3 regions of the Mesorhizobium sp. M0152 genome follow, and region 2 is predicted to be linked to each of the others. Evidence: predicted binding sites of a transcription regulator. Region 2 holds the regulator's gene; each other region holds the start of a gene.
The links. Region 2 encodes LexA, which represses DNA repair genes until DNA is damaged. Its sites were predicted from a motif close to TGTTCNNNNTGTGTTCNG; they were not measured.
Positions count from the first base shown of each region.

Region 1: the regulator LexA is predicted to act here: its motif matches at 2,804-2,821, upstream of NKJ26_RS08140 (YifB family Mg chelatase-like AAA ATPase).
Region 3: the regulator LexA is predicted to act here: its motif matches at 2,245-2,262, upstream of NKJ26_RS25380 (ATP-dependent helicase).

Region 1 covers NZ_JAMYTH010000005.1:229,200-234,101, reverse strand. The annotation lists gene NKJ26_RS08150 (malate synthase G) at 1-704, shown strand, start outside; gene NKJ26_RS08145 (TfoX/Sxy family DNA transformation protein) at 866-1,078, opposite strand; gene NKJ26_RS08140 (YifB family Mg chelatase-like AAA ATPase) at 1,180-2,712, opposite strand; gene gshB (glutathione synthase) at 2,896-3,837, opposite strand; gene NKJ26_RS08130 (GtrA family protein) at 3,953-4,279, opposite strand; gene NKJ26_RS08125 (glycosyltransferase) at 4,283-4,902, opposite strand, start outside.
Region 2 covers NZ_JAMYTH010000001.1:180,051-184,952, forward strand. The annotation lists gene gltX (glutamate--tRNA ligase) at 1-593, opposite strand, end outside; gene NKJ26_RS00870 (ComEC/Rec2 family competence protein) at 695-3,160, shown strand; gene lexA (transcriptional repressor LexA) at 3,154-3,891, opposite strand; gene NKJ26_RS00880 (TetR/AcrR family transcriptional regulator) at 4,353-4,902, shown strand, end outside.
Region 3 covers NZ_JAMYTH010000032.1:8,910-13,811, forward strand. The annotation lists gene NKJ26_RS25380 (ATP-dependent helicase) at 1-2,202, opposite strand, end outside; gene NKJ26_RS25385 (glucose/quinate/shikimate family membrane-bound PQQ-dependent dehydrogenase) at 2,465-4,783, shown strand.

The DNA of each region.
Region 1 (4,902 bases), on a different contig from region 2:
GGAATGTCGACGTCGGGCTCGAATGCGGCCTGGCCGGCCACGCCCAGATCGGCAAGGGCATGTGGGCGATGCCCGATCTGATGGCGGCGATGCTCGAACAGAAGATCGCCCATCCCAAGGCCGGCGCCAACACCGCCTGGGTGCCGTCGCCGACGGCGGCGACGCTGCATGCCACGCACTACCACAAGGTCGATGTCCACGCCGTCCAGGCGGCGCTGAAGAGCCGGCCCAAGGCCAAGCTCGACGACATATTGTCGGTGCCGGTAGCCGTGCGGCCGAACTGGACTCCGGGCGAGATCCAGCGCGAACTCGACAACAACGCGCAAGGCATTCTGGGCTATGTCGTGCGCTGGATCGACCAGGGCGTCGGCTGTTCGAAAGTGCCCGACATCAACGATGTCGGGCTGATGGAAGACCGCGCCACGCTGCGCATATCCTCGCAGCACATCGCCAACTGGCTGCATCACGGCGTGTGCACGGACGGCCAGGTGATGGAGACGATGAAGCGCATGGCCGCGATCGTCGACCGCCAGAACGAGGGCGACCCGTTCTACCAGCCGATGGCCGCCGACTTCGACAATTCGATTGCCTTCCTCGCCGCCTGCGACCTGGTCTTCAAGGGCCGTGTCCAGCCCAATGGCTACACCGAACCGGTGCTGCACGCGCGGCGGTTGGAGCTGAAAGCGAAGCAGAAAGGGGTCTAGAACGGTTCACCGTTTCACCGAAACGCCAAACCGCTCTATCTCTTTGTTTTTACGCAATTTCCCTACGGAAAGCGATGCGCTTTTCCCGGGAAACCCGTTTCATACTTTTCCTGGAATTGCTCTAGCGTACCTGCCGACGCAGATGTTCCTTGGTTTCGCGGTCAAAGCGCCCGCCAGTCACAGCCGCGGATCGCCGCCTCCATCGCATAGAGTGCGTTGATCGTTATGTGCTGTCCGAATCGGAATTTCAGACGGTAATAGGCTTCAACCGCGCCTAAATTGCGCAAATGCCCTTCATAGAGGACCTCGATTTCCGCCAGCATCCGCGCCATGGCTGGTCCGAGATTTCTCATGTCTTGGATGCGAGTGCTCATCGCTGGATCCCCGCGTGGTCACAGCGCGCGAGATAGCCCTCACAGGATTTGTCAAGACCATCACGAGGATCTTGCCGCACGTCGCATCGCCTCACCTCCCGTCAAGCCGCCTGCGCCATCCGCTCCGAGCTCATGCGATAGGAAATAGCTTCCGCCAGATGGATGCGTCCAACCGTCTCGCTGGCCTCGAGGTCGGCCAGTGTCCGCGCCACCTTCAGCACCCGATGATACGCGCGGGCGGAAAAGCCGAGTTTTTCGCTGGCGTCCTTGAGCAGCGACAGGCCGGCGGCATCCGGCATCGCGATCTCCTCGATGACCGACGGCGCGCAATGTGCGTTGGTGGTGGCCCGGGTAGCGCCGAGCCGTTCGAAGCGTTCGCGCTGGATGGTGCGGGCGCGTGCCACGCGCAGTGCCACATCGGCACTTTTCTCCGCCCGGTCGGGCCGGATCAGGTCGCTGGCCGAGACCGCCGGCACTTCGATTCTGAGATCGATGCGGTCGAGCAGCGGGCCTGAAATGCGCGCCTGGTAGTCGGTGCGGCAGCGTTCGCCGCGCAGGCAGCGATAGCCCGGCTCGCCGGCCATGCCGCAGCGGCACGGGTTCATCGCCGCCACCAGCTGGATGCGCGCCGGATAGGTGACGCGATGGTTGGCGCGCGCGATCATGCAGTCGCCGGTCTCCAGCGGCTGGCGTAGCGCATCGAGCGTCTGCGGCGTGAATTCGGGGAACTCGTCGAGGAACAGCACGCCGTGATGCGCCAGCGACACTTCGCCCGGCCGTGCGCGAATGCCGCCGCCGACCATCGCCGCCATCGAGGCCGAATGATGCGGGGCGCGAAACGGCCGCCGGTCGGTCAGCTTGCCCTCGCCAAGTTCTCCCGCCACCGAGGCGATCATCGAGACTTCGAGCAACTCCTTCGGCGCCAGTGGCGGCAGGATCGACGGCAGCCGCTGCGCCAGCATCGATTTTCCCGACCCTGGCGGGCCGACCATCAGCAGATTATGCCCGCCGGCCGCCGCCACTTCCAGCGCCCGCTTGGCGGTTTCCTGCCCCTTGATATCGGCGAGGTCGGGCAGGTCGCGTGCCGCCGCGTGGATGCCGGCTTCCGGCCGCGACAGCACCTGCGTCCCACGAAAATGATTGGCGATGGCGATCAGGCTGCGCGGCGCCAGAATATCGAATTCCCGCCCCGCCCAGGCCGCTTCCGGCCCGCAGGCGAAAGGGCAGATCAGCCCCTTGCCCTCGGCATTGGCGCCGATCGCCGCCGGCAAGGCGCCGGCGACGGCGGCAATCGTGCCGTCGAGCGACAATTCGCCAAGCACGACATAGCCGGCCAGCATATCGCCGGGAATAGCGCCCAATGCCGCCATCAGGCCAAGCGCGATCGGCAAATCATAGTGGCTGCCTTCCTTGGGCAGGTCGGCCGGAGCCAAATTGACGGTCACCTTCTTCGACGGCATCGACAGGCCGGAGGCATGCAGTGCCGCCTGCACCCGCTCACGGCTCTCGGCCACCGCCTTGTCCGCGAGACCGACGATGTGCATGTTGACCTTGCCGGGTGCGATCATCACCTGCACGTCGACCGGCACGGCCTCTATGCCCTGGAAAGCGACCGTGCGAACCCGCGCCACCATCTTGCAACCCCGGATATGGGCCTGCCCCAGCCCGTTCGATCAGCCCTTGAAGGCCCGTTGGCAGAGACAATCATAATTTTCCGGCCAAAGCAAGAACATTACAGGAACAGGTGAGCGCAAGGGTTGTAGGCGAGGTATGCCCGGTTGCAAAACCGGAACATGGTTAAGACAAAATGAAAACGGCTATTTCCGCTTCGCCTCGACGGCGTCCCAGAACAGGCCGGCGATGTCGGCGCCGCCGAAGCGGCTGACTTCGCGCACGCCCGTCGGCGAGGTCACGTTGATCTCGGTCATGTAGTCGCCGATGACGTCGATGCCGACCAGGATGAAGCCTCGTTCTTTCAGCGACGGGCCGATGCGGGCGCAGATCTCGCGTTCGCGTTCTGTCAGCTCGGTCTTTTCAGCGCGGCCGCCGACATGCATGTTGGAGCGGGAATCGTGCTCGGCCGGCACCCGGTTGATGGCGCCGACCGGCTCGCCGTCGATCAGGATGATGCGTTTGTCGCCCTTGCGTACGTCCTTGAGGTAACGCTGCACGATATACGGCTCCCGGAACATCTGGCCGAACATTTCGAGCAGCGAGGCGAGATTGCGGTCGGCCTCCAGCAGATGGAAGATGCCGGCGCCGCCATTGCCGTAGAGCGGCTTGACGATGATGTCGCCGAACTCCTTGCGGAACGCGGCGACCTCCAGCGGATCCTTGGTGATCAGGGTTTCCGGCATCAGGTCGGGGAACTCGGTAACGAAGATCTTTTCCGGGCTGTTTCGCACCCACGCCGGGTCGTTGACCACCAACGTCTTGGGATGGATGCGCTCGAGAATATGCGTCGTGGTGATGTAATTCATGTCGAAGGGCGGATCCTGACGCAGCAGGATGACGTCCATCTCCGACAGATCGGTGCGAACCTTCTCGCCCAGCGAATAATGGTTGCCCTTCTCGTCGCGCACCTGCATCTCCTCGACGCGGGCAAACACCTTGCCATCGCGCATCGACAGCCGGTCGGGCGTGTAGTGAAACAGAAGGTGGCCGCGCCGCTGTGCTTCGAGCGACAGCGCAAACGAGGTGTCGCCGGTGATCGACACGGTGGAGATGTGGTCCATCTGGACGGCGATTTTCAGCTTCATGGCAGGTCCCCAGCGCAGTCGACCACAGCGATATAAGGAACCGGGTGGCTTCTGCCAATCGGGCCAGGCCGCTAACGGTCGAAGACCAACCTGGAATAGCCGAGGAAAGACGGCGTCATGCCACCGGCGAGGCGACGGCAAAGGCGGCGAGCCGTGGCAGCGCCGGCATGGCGAGCAGGGTGGCCGAATAGACGAGATAGTTGACGATGTTGGTGGCGACGCCGACGCCGCCATAGCGCGCACCCTCTTGTGCCATACGGTGCCGCGAAGGCGCGAAGGTCAGCTGGCGGTTGATCTGCCAGGTGCTGCAGAGGGCAAAGCCGATAGACAAGATGCGGGCGACGAGCGGCCTCCGTGATCGCCAGCAGCAGCCAGGAGCGCTGCGGCATCGGCCGCGAAACCGACGCCCGCCGGCAAGGAAGAAGCGGGCGATGCGTTGCATCGTTCAGGCCGCGCGAGGCGTCTTGCCCGGTTGCGGTTTCACCACCACGGGCTCACCTCGGTGGTTGCGCCGTTCCACACGGCCCGAAGGCATGGAGAGATAAAAAATACGCTTCTGTTCAGCCCGGCCCCGCGACACCGAATCGAGGATCAGCCCGGTCACCGCCGCCAGCGTCGATAGAAGCAGCAGGCCGACCGACAGCACCCAGGTCGGCATGCGCGGGACGAGGCCGGTTTCGGCGAACTCGACCAGCACCGGTGCCATCAGAAATAGGCTCGAAGCCAGGAAGAACACGGCGAAGGAACCGAAAAAGCGCAGCGGCTGGGTCTCCTTCATCAGCATGGCGAACATCCACAGGATCCTGGCGCCGTCGCGCCGGGTCGACAACTTTGACGACGAGCCCTCGGGCCGCCTGCCATAGTCGAGCGCGATCTCGCTTACCGGCAGTTTGAGTTGCGAGGCGTGCACCGACATCTCGGTCTCGATCTCGAAGCCGCCGGACACGGCGGGAAAGCTCTTGACGAAGCGCCTGGTGAAAACGCGGTAGCCCGAGAAGATGTCGGTGAAATCGCTGCCGAACAGCCGCTTGTAGAGCGTGTTGAAGATGCGATTGCCGAATGCAT
Region 2 (4,902 bases):
GTGACGCCCATGTCGTGGTCGTCGACGACGACGGCATGCATGTAGGTCGGGTTGCCGTCCGAGCGCAGGATGATGAAGTCGTCGAGATCCTTGTTGGGAAAGCGTACCTCGCCCTGGACGCGGTCGTGCACCACCGTCTCGCCTTCCGTGGGCGCCTTGATGCGAATTGCGCCCTTGGCGCCGGCAGGCGCTTCCGACGGATCGCGGTCGCGCCAGCGGCCATCATAGCGCGGCGGCAGGCCCTTGGCCCGCGCTGCCTCGCGCATCGCCTCCAGCTCGGCGGGCGTCGCATAGCAATAATAGGCCTTGCCCATGCGCACCAGCTCCTCGGCCACTTCGCGATGGCGCGGCGCGCGCTCGAACTGTGACACAGGCTCGCCGTCCCAGCTAAGGCCAAGCCAGGAAAGCCCGTCGAGAATGGCCGTGGTCGCAGCCTCGGTCGAACGCTCCCTGTCGGTGTCCTCGATGCGCAGCAGCATCGTGCCGCCGGTGTGCTTCGCGTACAGCCAGTTGAACAGCGCCGTGCGCGCGCCTCCAATGTGGAGGTAGCCGGTGGGCGAAGGGGCAAAACGGGTGACGACCTTGTCGGACATGGAGCTCTCGGAAACCATCTGAAGCGGGGTGCGGTGCGCGGGCTTTCGCGCGTTGCGCGTTCATGTAGCATAGGGTGTCGAGGGCGCAAGGGGCAGACCCGATGGCTGGACGAGGCTGGAGCTCGGATCAGGGCGAGGATGCTGTTGCCGGCGTCAGCGAACGGTCCCTGTTTGCAACGCCCCAGCCTGTTCCGCTGCCGTCGTTATCGCCGCTCGTGCAGGCTCCCGGCAGGCAACCGTTGCCGGTGGATATCCCAGCGCCAATTCCGCCCACGGACGCCGGAAGGATTGTGCGCGTGCGCCGGCGGATCGGCCGGGTTTCACTGCCGCGCCTGCGCCGCGACATTGCAACGGCGGCGGCTCTGGAACTCGACCGCGGCATAGGTTTCCTATTGGTGCCGGTCTGTCTGGCGAGCGGAGCAATCGGCTATTTTTCGCTCGCGGCGGAGCCTGACCTTGCGAAACTTGTGGCGCTGGTCATGCTGACGGGGCTCCTAGCTCTGGTCTCGCGTTCCTGGCCCAAAACTCACCTGTGCCTCATGGCGGCGTTCCTGTGCGCGGCTGGCTTGCTTGCCGCGAAGGTCGAGACGTGGCGGACCGCGACCCGGATGCTGGGCTCCGAAATCTCGACGCAAGTGACAGGCCGTGTCGTTTCGGTCGACCGGATGGAGACTGGCCGCATCCGATTGACCATCGACGTGATGTCGACCGCCCGGCCGATACTGCGCTATGCGCCGGAGCGCGTCCGGCTGTCGGCACGCAAGATACCGGCCGAACTGACCGCCGGTTCCCTGGTCACCGGCTATGCCAAGCTGCTTCCGCCGACAGGCCCGGTGCGGCCGGACAGCTACGACTTCTCCTTCGACAGCTATTTCGCGGGCATCGGCGGCAGCGGGTTCTTTCTCGGCAATCCAAAAATCGTCGCCACAGGTGACGATGGCATGCCGCTGTCGGCCCGCCTTTCCTCGGCGGTGGAAACCGCCCGCGAAGGCATCGCCGATCACATCAGGGACATTGTCGGCGGTGCCGAAGGCGAGATCGCCGCGGCGCTGATCGTCGGCGTGCGCGCCGGCATTCCTGACGAAATCAACGAAGCGATGCGCCGTACTGGCATCTATCACATCATCTCCATTTCCGGACTGCACATGGCGCTGGTCGCAGGCACCATCATGGGCCTGCTGCGCGGCGTCTTTGCCCTGTTCCCGGATTTTTCAGCGCGTCGGCCGGTCAAGAAATACGCCGCCGTGGCGGCACTTTGCTCGATTGCCGCCTATCTTGTCATCTCGGGCGTCGTCGTTGCCGCCGAGCGCAGCTTCATCATGCTGGCGGTGATGCTGATCGCGGTGCTGTTCGATCGGGCGGCGCTGACCATGCGCAACCTGGCGATCTCGGCGATCGCCGTCATCGTGGTGTCGCCGCATGAAGTGGTCGGCCCGAGTTTCCAGATGTCTTTCGCCGCGACCGCCGCGCTGGTCGGCGCCTATGCCGGCTGGGCGGATCACCGTGCGGGAAAGACCAGACCGCCACCGCCGAAGCGATCCCTGCCGGGTTTCCTGACGCGAAAACTCCTGCTGGCGACCGGCGGACTTGCCATGACGTCGATCATCGCCGGCGGCGCCACGGCACTTTTCGCCATCTGGCATTTTCAGCGCGTGTCGCCGCTCAGCCTGTTCGCCAATCTGGCCATCATGCCGATCGTGACGCTCGTGATGTTCCTGGCCGTTGCCAGTGCACTGTTGATGCCGTTCGGGCTGGATGGGCCGTCCCTTTACCTGATGGGCAAGGGGTTGACTGTCATGATCGCCATATCAAGCTGGATTTCCGAGCGTTCGCCGGTCGATGCCGTCGGGCTGATTTCGCAGCAGTCGGTGCTGTTGGTGACCATTGCCCTCGTCATCGCGACAATGGCAACGACATGGCTGCGGCTTGGAGCACTTCCATTCGCGCTCGCCGGTCTGTTGATCGTCGGCGATACGCGCACGCCGGATGTGCTGATCTCGGAGGATGCGCGGCTGGTCGCACTGCCGATCGGCGGCGGCGAACTTGCGGTCAGTCGGGCACGCCCGAACGAATTCACCGTCGACAACTGGAAACGCGCCCTGACATCCGAAACCATCGTCGTGCCGGAAATCTTCACCGAAGGAGACGGCGAATTCGACATCGCCGATTCCATCGGGCTGCCGCCGGGATCACCTTTCTATTGCATATCAGGCGTCTGTCTCGCCAGGCACTCATCGGGTGCAATCATAGCGCATGTCGAAGACCGCAAGGATGCGTGGAAAGCCTGCGGTTTCGCCGACCTGATCGTCATCAATGATGCAACGGCATATGACCCCTGTCACAACCCGCTGGTGCTTGTCGTCACCAAGCGGCAACTCGCCCGCAAAGGCAGTGCGGCCGTCTTCTTCGACCGCCAATCGGCGATCGCACCAGCGACAATCAGCTTCGCCGTGGACAGCCCATACCGGCCTTGGCACACGCAACGCAAATTTTCACGCGAGGCGAGGGGGCTGCCGCCCTACAACAAACCCGACAAGCCAGCGGTAAAACCGCAGCCGCCTCAATAGCGTCTGATCAGCCCGACCAGCTTGCCTTGCACCTTGACCCTGTCTGGCCCGAAAATGCGCGTTTCATAGGCGGGATTGGCTGCCTCGAGAGCAATCGAAGCTCCCTTGCGGCGGAACCGTTTCAGCGTCGCTTCTTCTTCATCCACCAGCGCTACGATGATTTCGCCAGGGCTGGCCGTGTCGGCGTTGCGGATGATGACGGTATCGCCGTCGAAGATGCCGGCCTCGATCATCGAGTCGCCCTTGACCTCGAGCGCATAGTGTTCGCCACCCATGATCATGTCAGGCGGCACCGAGATCGAATGCGTCTGATGCTGTATGGCATCGATCGGCACACCGGCGGCGATACGGCCCATCACCGGGATCGATACCGCGGAAACCGCATCGTCGTCATTGCCAGCCGATGACATCCGCGATTGCGCCGGTTTGATCTGGCGGCCGAGGCTGCCTTGCCCAAGACTGCCCTGGATGACGCTTGGCGAGAATTTTTTTGCCGCATTGAGGCCCGGCGCGATCGAATCCGGCAGCCGCAGCACTTCCAGCGCCCGCGCCCGGTTGGGCAGCCGGCGAATAAAGCCGCGCTCCTCCAGCGCCGTGATCAGCCGATGGATACCGGACTTGGAAGCGAGATCGAGCGCTTCCTTCATCTCGTCGAAGGAGGGCGGAATGCCGCTTTCCTTGAGTCGTTCATGGATGAACATCAGCAGTTCATGTTGCTTGCGTGTCAGCATGGCGGCCCCCAAGACATTGAACAACGGGTTTGAATCAGAATCAGAAAAACAAACCCAGAACAAACACTATCTGTTCCAGTTGTGTTCCGCAACTGTTTAAAGTTTAATGAATTTGTTAAGGCTGCGGAAACGAAGTAGCCGCTCGCAACCGGCATCCCAAAGGCGCGGTCCTCCGTCGACGCGCGCTCGGGCCCATTGAAATTGTTTCGGTTAATGGCCCGTGGACCGATCGATCTCACTTTTGGCATAATCCCGCAAGCTGTGTTGCCGACAAATGCCGGGTGCGTTTCGGCGGGTCGAAAAACCTCCGTCGCTCGTGAACGAAACGAAGCCAAAATGCCAACTGCATGCCAGAAAGCGGCCGGGCACCGTAGGACGCGAAGGGCCGCCTTTTTGCTCGTTGCTTCCCGCTCGCTTGACGAAACCGTATAGGAGTATACGGTTTGCGCGGAGGAACATGAATGATCACGCCGAAGCAGGCAGCGCGCCGCGCACGGATAGAGCATGCCGCCTATGCGGTGCTCCGGGAAACCGGCTACAAAAGCGCGTCCCTGCTTGCCATCGCCAAGCGGGCATCGGCGTCGAACGAAACCCTCTACAACTGGTACGGCAACAAGCAGGTGCTGTTTCGATCCCTGATCGAAGCCAATGCGGGAGAGGCAAGGAAGCTGCTGGAGGACGCCCTTCACCAGGCTCGCGATCCCCTCGAAACCCTGGGCTTGCTAGGGCCGGTCTTGCTGACCCTGGTGACGGGCGACAAGGCGGTGGCGCTCAATCGTGCCGCAGCGGGCGACGTCAACGATACAGGCACGCTTGGCCAATCGATCGCGCAATTCGGCCGCAACACCATAATGCCGCTTGTTGGCGACCTGCTTCGAACCGCAAGTCGGGACGGCCTGATCGCCTGTGACGATCCTGCCGAAGCTGCCGACATCTATGTCCGTCTCTTGATCGGCGATCTTCAGGTTCGTCGGATTGTCGGGGTCCTGGAGGAACTGCCTGCGCCGGAAA
Region 3 (4,902 bases), on a different contig from region 2:
ATTGCCGTAGCCGCCATAGGAATTGCCCGCTTCGGCGATTTCGACATGGGCTTCCGGCAGTTCCTCGAGGAAGCGCGACGGGATGGTCGATTGCCACAGGCCGTGGATGAGGCGGTTGGAGACGAACCAGAGATGCAGGTTCTTCTTGGCGCGCGTCAGGCCGACATAGGCGAGCCGCCGCTCTTCCTCCAACCCGGAGCGGCCGCCTTCGTCGAGCGCGCGCTGGTGCGGGAACAGGCCTTCCTCCCAGCCGGGCAGAAACACGGTCTCGAATTCGAGGCCCTTGGCCGAATGCAGCGTCATGATGCTGACCGCATCGAGTTCGGCATTCTGCTCGGCATCCATGACGAGCGCGACATGTTCGAGGAAGGAGCGCAGCGATTCGTACTCCTCCATCGAGCGGATCAGTTCCTTCAGGTTCTCCAGCCGGCCGGGGGCTTCGACCGAGCGGTCGTTCTTCCACATGTCGGTGTAGCCGCTCTCTTCGAGAATGGTCTCGGCGAGTTCGGTGTGCGGCTTGGTCTCCAGTGCCTTCTGCCAGCGCTCGAAATTGGCCGCGACCTCGCGCAAGGCGGCGCGCGGCTTCGGCTTCAACTCGTCGCTCTCGGCCAGCGTCGCCGCCGCCTCCAGCATCGGAATGCGGAGCGCGCGCGCCGTGTCGTGGATCTGGCGGATGGTGGCTTCGCCCAGCCCGCGCTTGGGCACGTTGACGATGCGCTCGAAAGCGAGGTCGTCGCCGCCATTGGCGACAACGCGGAAGAAGGCCAGCGCGTCGCGGATTTCCATACGCTCGTAGAAGCGCGGGCCTCCGATGACGCGGTAATTCAGGCCGAGCGTGATGAAGCGGTCCTCGAAGGCGCGCATCTGGAAAGAGGCGCGCACCAAGATCGCCATGTCGTTGAGATTGTGCTTCTGCCGCTGATAGGCCTCGATGGTCTCGCCGATGGCGCGGGCTTCCTCCTCGGAATCCCAGGCGGCGTGGACGTTGACCTTGGCGTCCTCCGGATCGTTGCGGTCGGTGAACAGCGTCTTGCCGAAGCGGCCTTCATTGTGAGCGATGAGGTGCGATGCGGCGCCGAGAATGTGGGCGGTGGAACGGTAGTTGCGCTCCAGCCTGATGATGGTGGCGCCGGGAAAATCCTTGTCGAAGCGCAGGATGTTGTCGACCTCGGCGCCGCGCCAGCCATAGATGGATTGGTCGTCGTCGCCGACGCAGCAGATGTTAACTTTGTTTTCGCTCACGGGCTGTTCCGCGCCTGCCGGCGCGGGCCCTCCGCGCGGGCCTCGCAACGGCTCGGACGCCCGGTCGGGCTTGCGGCCTTCGGCCGATCGCAAATCCGTCGACGTTGATGCGCGTCCGACATCGGGCCGCTGCGCCAAAAGCCGCAGCCACATGTATTGGGCGGTGTTGGTGTCCTGGTACTCGTCGACGAGGATGTATTTGAAGCGCTTGTGGTATTCCTTCAGCACATCCGGATTGGCGCGCAGGATGCGGATGGGATGGCACAGGAGATCGCCGAAATCGCAGGCGTTCAGCGTCTTCAGCCGCTCCTGGTAGGCTTTGTAGAGTTCGCGGCCCTTGCCGTTGGCGAAGCTGCGCGCGTCGCCCTCGGCGATGTCGGCTGGACCTTGCCCCTTGTTCTTCCAGCCGTCGATCATCTGGGCGAACTGCTTGGCCGGCCAGCGCTTGTCGTCGAGGCCCTCGGCCTGGATCAACTGCTTGATCAGCCGCACGACGTCGTCGGTGTCGAGGATGGTGAAGTCGGAGCGCAAGCCGGCGAGTTCCGCGTGGCGGCGCAAGAGCTTGACGCCGATGGAATGGAAGGTGCCGAGCCAAGGCATGCCCTCGACATTGCCTTCGCCGATCAGGATGCCGATGCGCTGCTTCATCTCGCGCGCGGCCTTGTTGGTGAAGGTCACGGCGAGGATCTGCGACGGGAAGGCCTTCCCCGTGGCGAGGATGTGGGCGATGCGGGTGGTCAAGACGCGGGTCTTGCCGGTGCCGGCGCCGGCCAGCACCAGAACCGGGCCTTCGGTGGTTTCCACCGCCAGCCGCTGCTCGGGGTTCAACCCCTTGAGATAGTCCGGCGCATTGTTCTGGCCGCTGCGGGCAGCCATGGCGCGCGCGGCAATGCCCGACGGGGCCGTGGGCCGCGCATTGGGTTCATCGAAAAAGGGCATGTCTTCGGAAAAGCCGGACATCTTCCCTCCGAATGTAGTGATTCGGGGGCGAAAGACCAGAAGTGTCTACGTTTTGTTCCGGGTAAAGTGCCTGATGCGGCCACAAGACCTTGTGCGGCAACCGGCCTGGGCGCCATTACCAAGAGAACAAAGGCCGGCTCAACCGCTTACGACCCACGCTTGACAGGCAGGGCAGGCGTGGGAAAGTTGTGTCCGGGGCAGAAGCGCAATGCCGGGTTGCCCATGGCCGCGTCACAGGCGCAACAGTCGAAGGAGTATCATCTTGGCTGTCACCATCACCTCCCTCATTCTTCTGCTCATCGGTTTGGCGCTTGGCGCCGGCGGCATCTGGTTGGCGTCGCTGGGCGGCAGCTGGTACTACATCGTCGTCGGCATCGCCTTCCTGCTCGCCGCCTGGCTGCTCTACCGGCGCCGTTCCACCGGTTTGTGGCTCTACGCGGCGATCGTGATCGGCACGCTTGCCTGGGCGGTGTGGGAAATCGGCTTCGATTGGTGGGAGTTGGGCCCGCGCGGCGGCATCATCGTGGTGGTGGCGCTGTGGCTGCTAACGCCCTGGGCGCGGCGGGGTCTTGCCGGGCCTGACGGCCGCGCGCCGCTCATCCTGGCCGTGCTCGCCTCGCTGGCTGTCGCCGGCTATTCGATGACGACCGATCCCAAGGACATCGCCGGCGAACTCGATACCGACAAGGTGGTCCCCAACGCCAATCTTGGCAATGACGTGCCGGCCGGGGAGTGGCACTATTACGGCCGCACGCAGTTCGGCCAGCGCTATTCGCCGCTCGACCAGATCACGCCGGACAATGTCGCCAACCTCAAGCCGGCATGGACGTACCAGACCGGCGACGTGAAAGGGCCGGACGATGTCGGCGAGACCACCTACCAGGTGACGCCGCTCAAGATCGGCGACACGCTTTACATCTGCACGCCGCACAATTTTGCCATCGCGGTCGACGCGGCGACCGGCAAGGAGAAATGGCGCTACGATCCCAAGGTCAAGCTCGACAAGGACCGCCAGCACCAGACCTGCCGCGGCGTATCCTACTATGCCGATGCCGCCGGCGCCGCCGGGCAACCCTGCGCGACACGCGTCTACCTGCCGACGTCCGATGCGCGGCTGATCGCGCTCGACGCCGCCAACGGGCAGGTCTGTCCCGCCTTCGCCGAGGGCGGCACGCTGAACCTTCTGGCCAACATGCCCTATCCGAAGTCGGGCTATTACTACTCGACCTCGGCGCCGCTGATATCGGGCGGCAAGATCATCGTCGGCGGGGCGGTCAACGACAATTATTCGACGCAGGAGCCGTCCGGCGTCATCCGCGCCTACGACGCCGCCACCGGCAAGCTGCTGTGGAACTGGGATTCCGGCAATCCGGACCAGACGGCGCCGCTGGCGCCCGGCCAGACCTATACCGCCAACTCGCCCAACATGTGGTCGACGCCGAGCGCCGACGAGAAGCTCGGCCTGCTCTATGTGCCGCTCGGCAACCAGACGCCGGACCAGCTCGGCGCCGGGCGCAGCGACAATGTCGAGAAGTTCTCCTCCTCGATCACCGCGCTCGACCTCAACACCGGGCAGTTGCGCTGGGTTCGGCAGACGGTGCACCACGACCTCTGGGACATGGATGTGCCGGCGCAGCCGAGCCTGCTCGACATCACCAAGGCCGACGGCTCCGTCGTGCCGGCGCTGGTCGGGCCGACCAAGCAGGGCGATCTCTATGTGCTCGACCGGCGCACCGGCCAGCCGGTGATCGCGGTCAAGGAAGTGCCGGCGCCGCGCGGCGCCATCGAAGGCGACCACACATCGCCGACCCAGCCGGCGTCGGACCTGTCCTTCAATCCGCCGCCGCTCAGGGATGCCGATATGTGGGGCATCACCATGTTCGACCAGCTGGCCTGCCGGATCGCATTCCACAAATTGCGCTATGAAGGCCGCTACACACCGCCGTCCTTGCAGGGATCGCTGGTCTATCCCGGCAATTTCGGCGTCTTCAACTGGGGCGGGGTCGCGGTCGATCCGGTGCGGCAGGTGCTGTTCGGCATGCCGACCTATCTGGCCTTCACGTCGAGGCTGGTGCCGCGCGCGGATGTGCCTGCGCCCGGCGACGACACCAAGGGCAGCGAGCAGGGGCTGAACCGCAATGACGGCGCTCCCTATGCGGTGGTCATGGGGCCGTTCCTGTCGCCGCTCGGCATTCCTTGCCAGGCGCCGCCCTGGGGCTATGTCGCCGGCGTGGATCTGCGGACCGGCGCCATCGCCTACAAGCACCGCAACGGCACCGTCTACGACATGACGCCGCTGCCCCTGCCGCTCAAGGTCGGCGTCCCCGGCATTGGCGGGCCGGTGATCACCGCCGGCGGCGTCGCCTTCTTGGGTGCGGCGGTCGACGACTATCTGCGCGCCTATGACCTGACGTCAGGCAGACAGCTCTGGCAGGCCCGGCTGCCGGCCGGCGGCCAATCGACGCCGATGACCTATACGGTGGCCGACGGACGCCAGTTCGTGGTCATCGTCGCCGGCGGCCACGGCTCGGTCGGCACCAAGCCCGGGGACTATGTGATGGCGTATGCGTTGCCGAAGTAGGAGGCTCGAGGCTGGAGCGAGTCGGGCAGCTATGCTGTGGCAACGTTGGCGCTGCCCCTCATCGCCCTGCCGGGCGCTTCTCCCCGTATAGCGACGGGGAGAAGGGGCCGTCATCGATG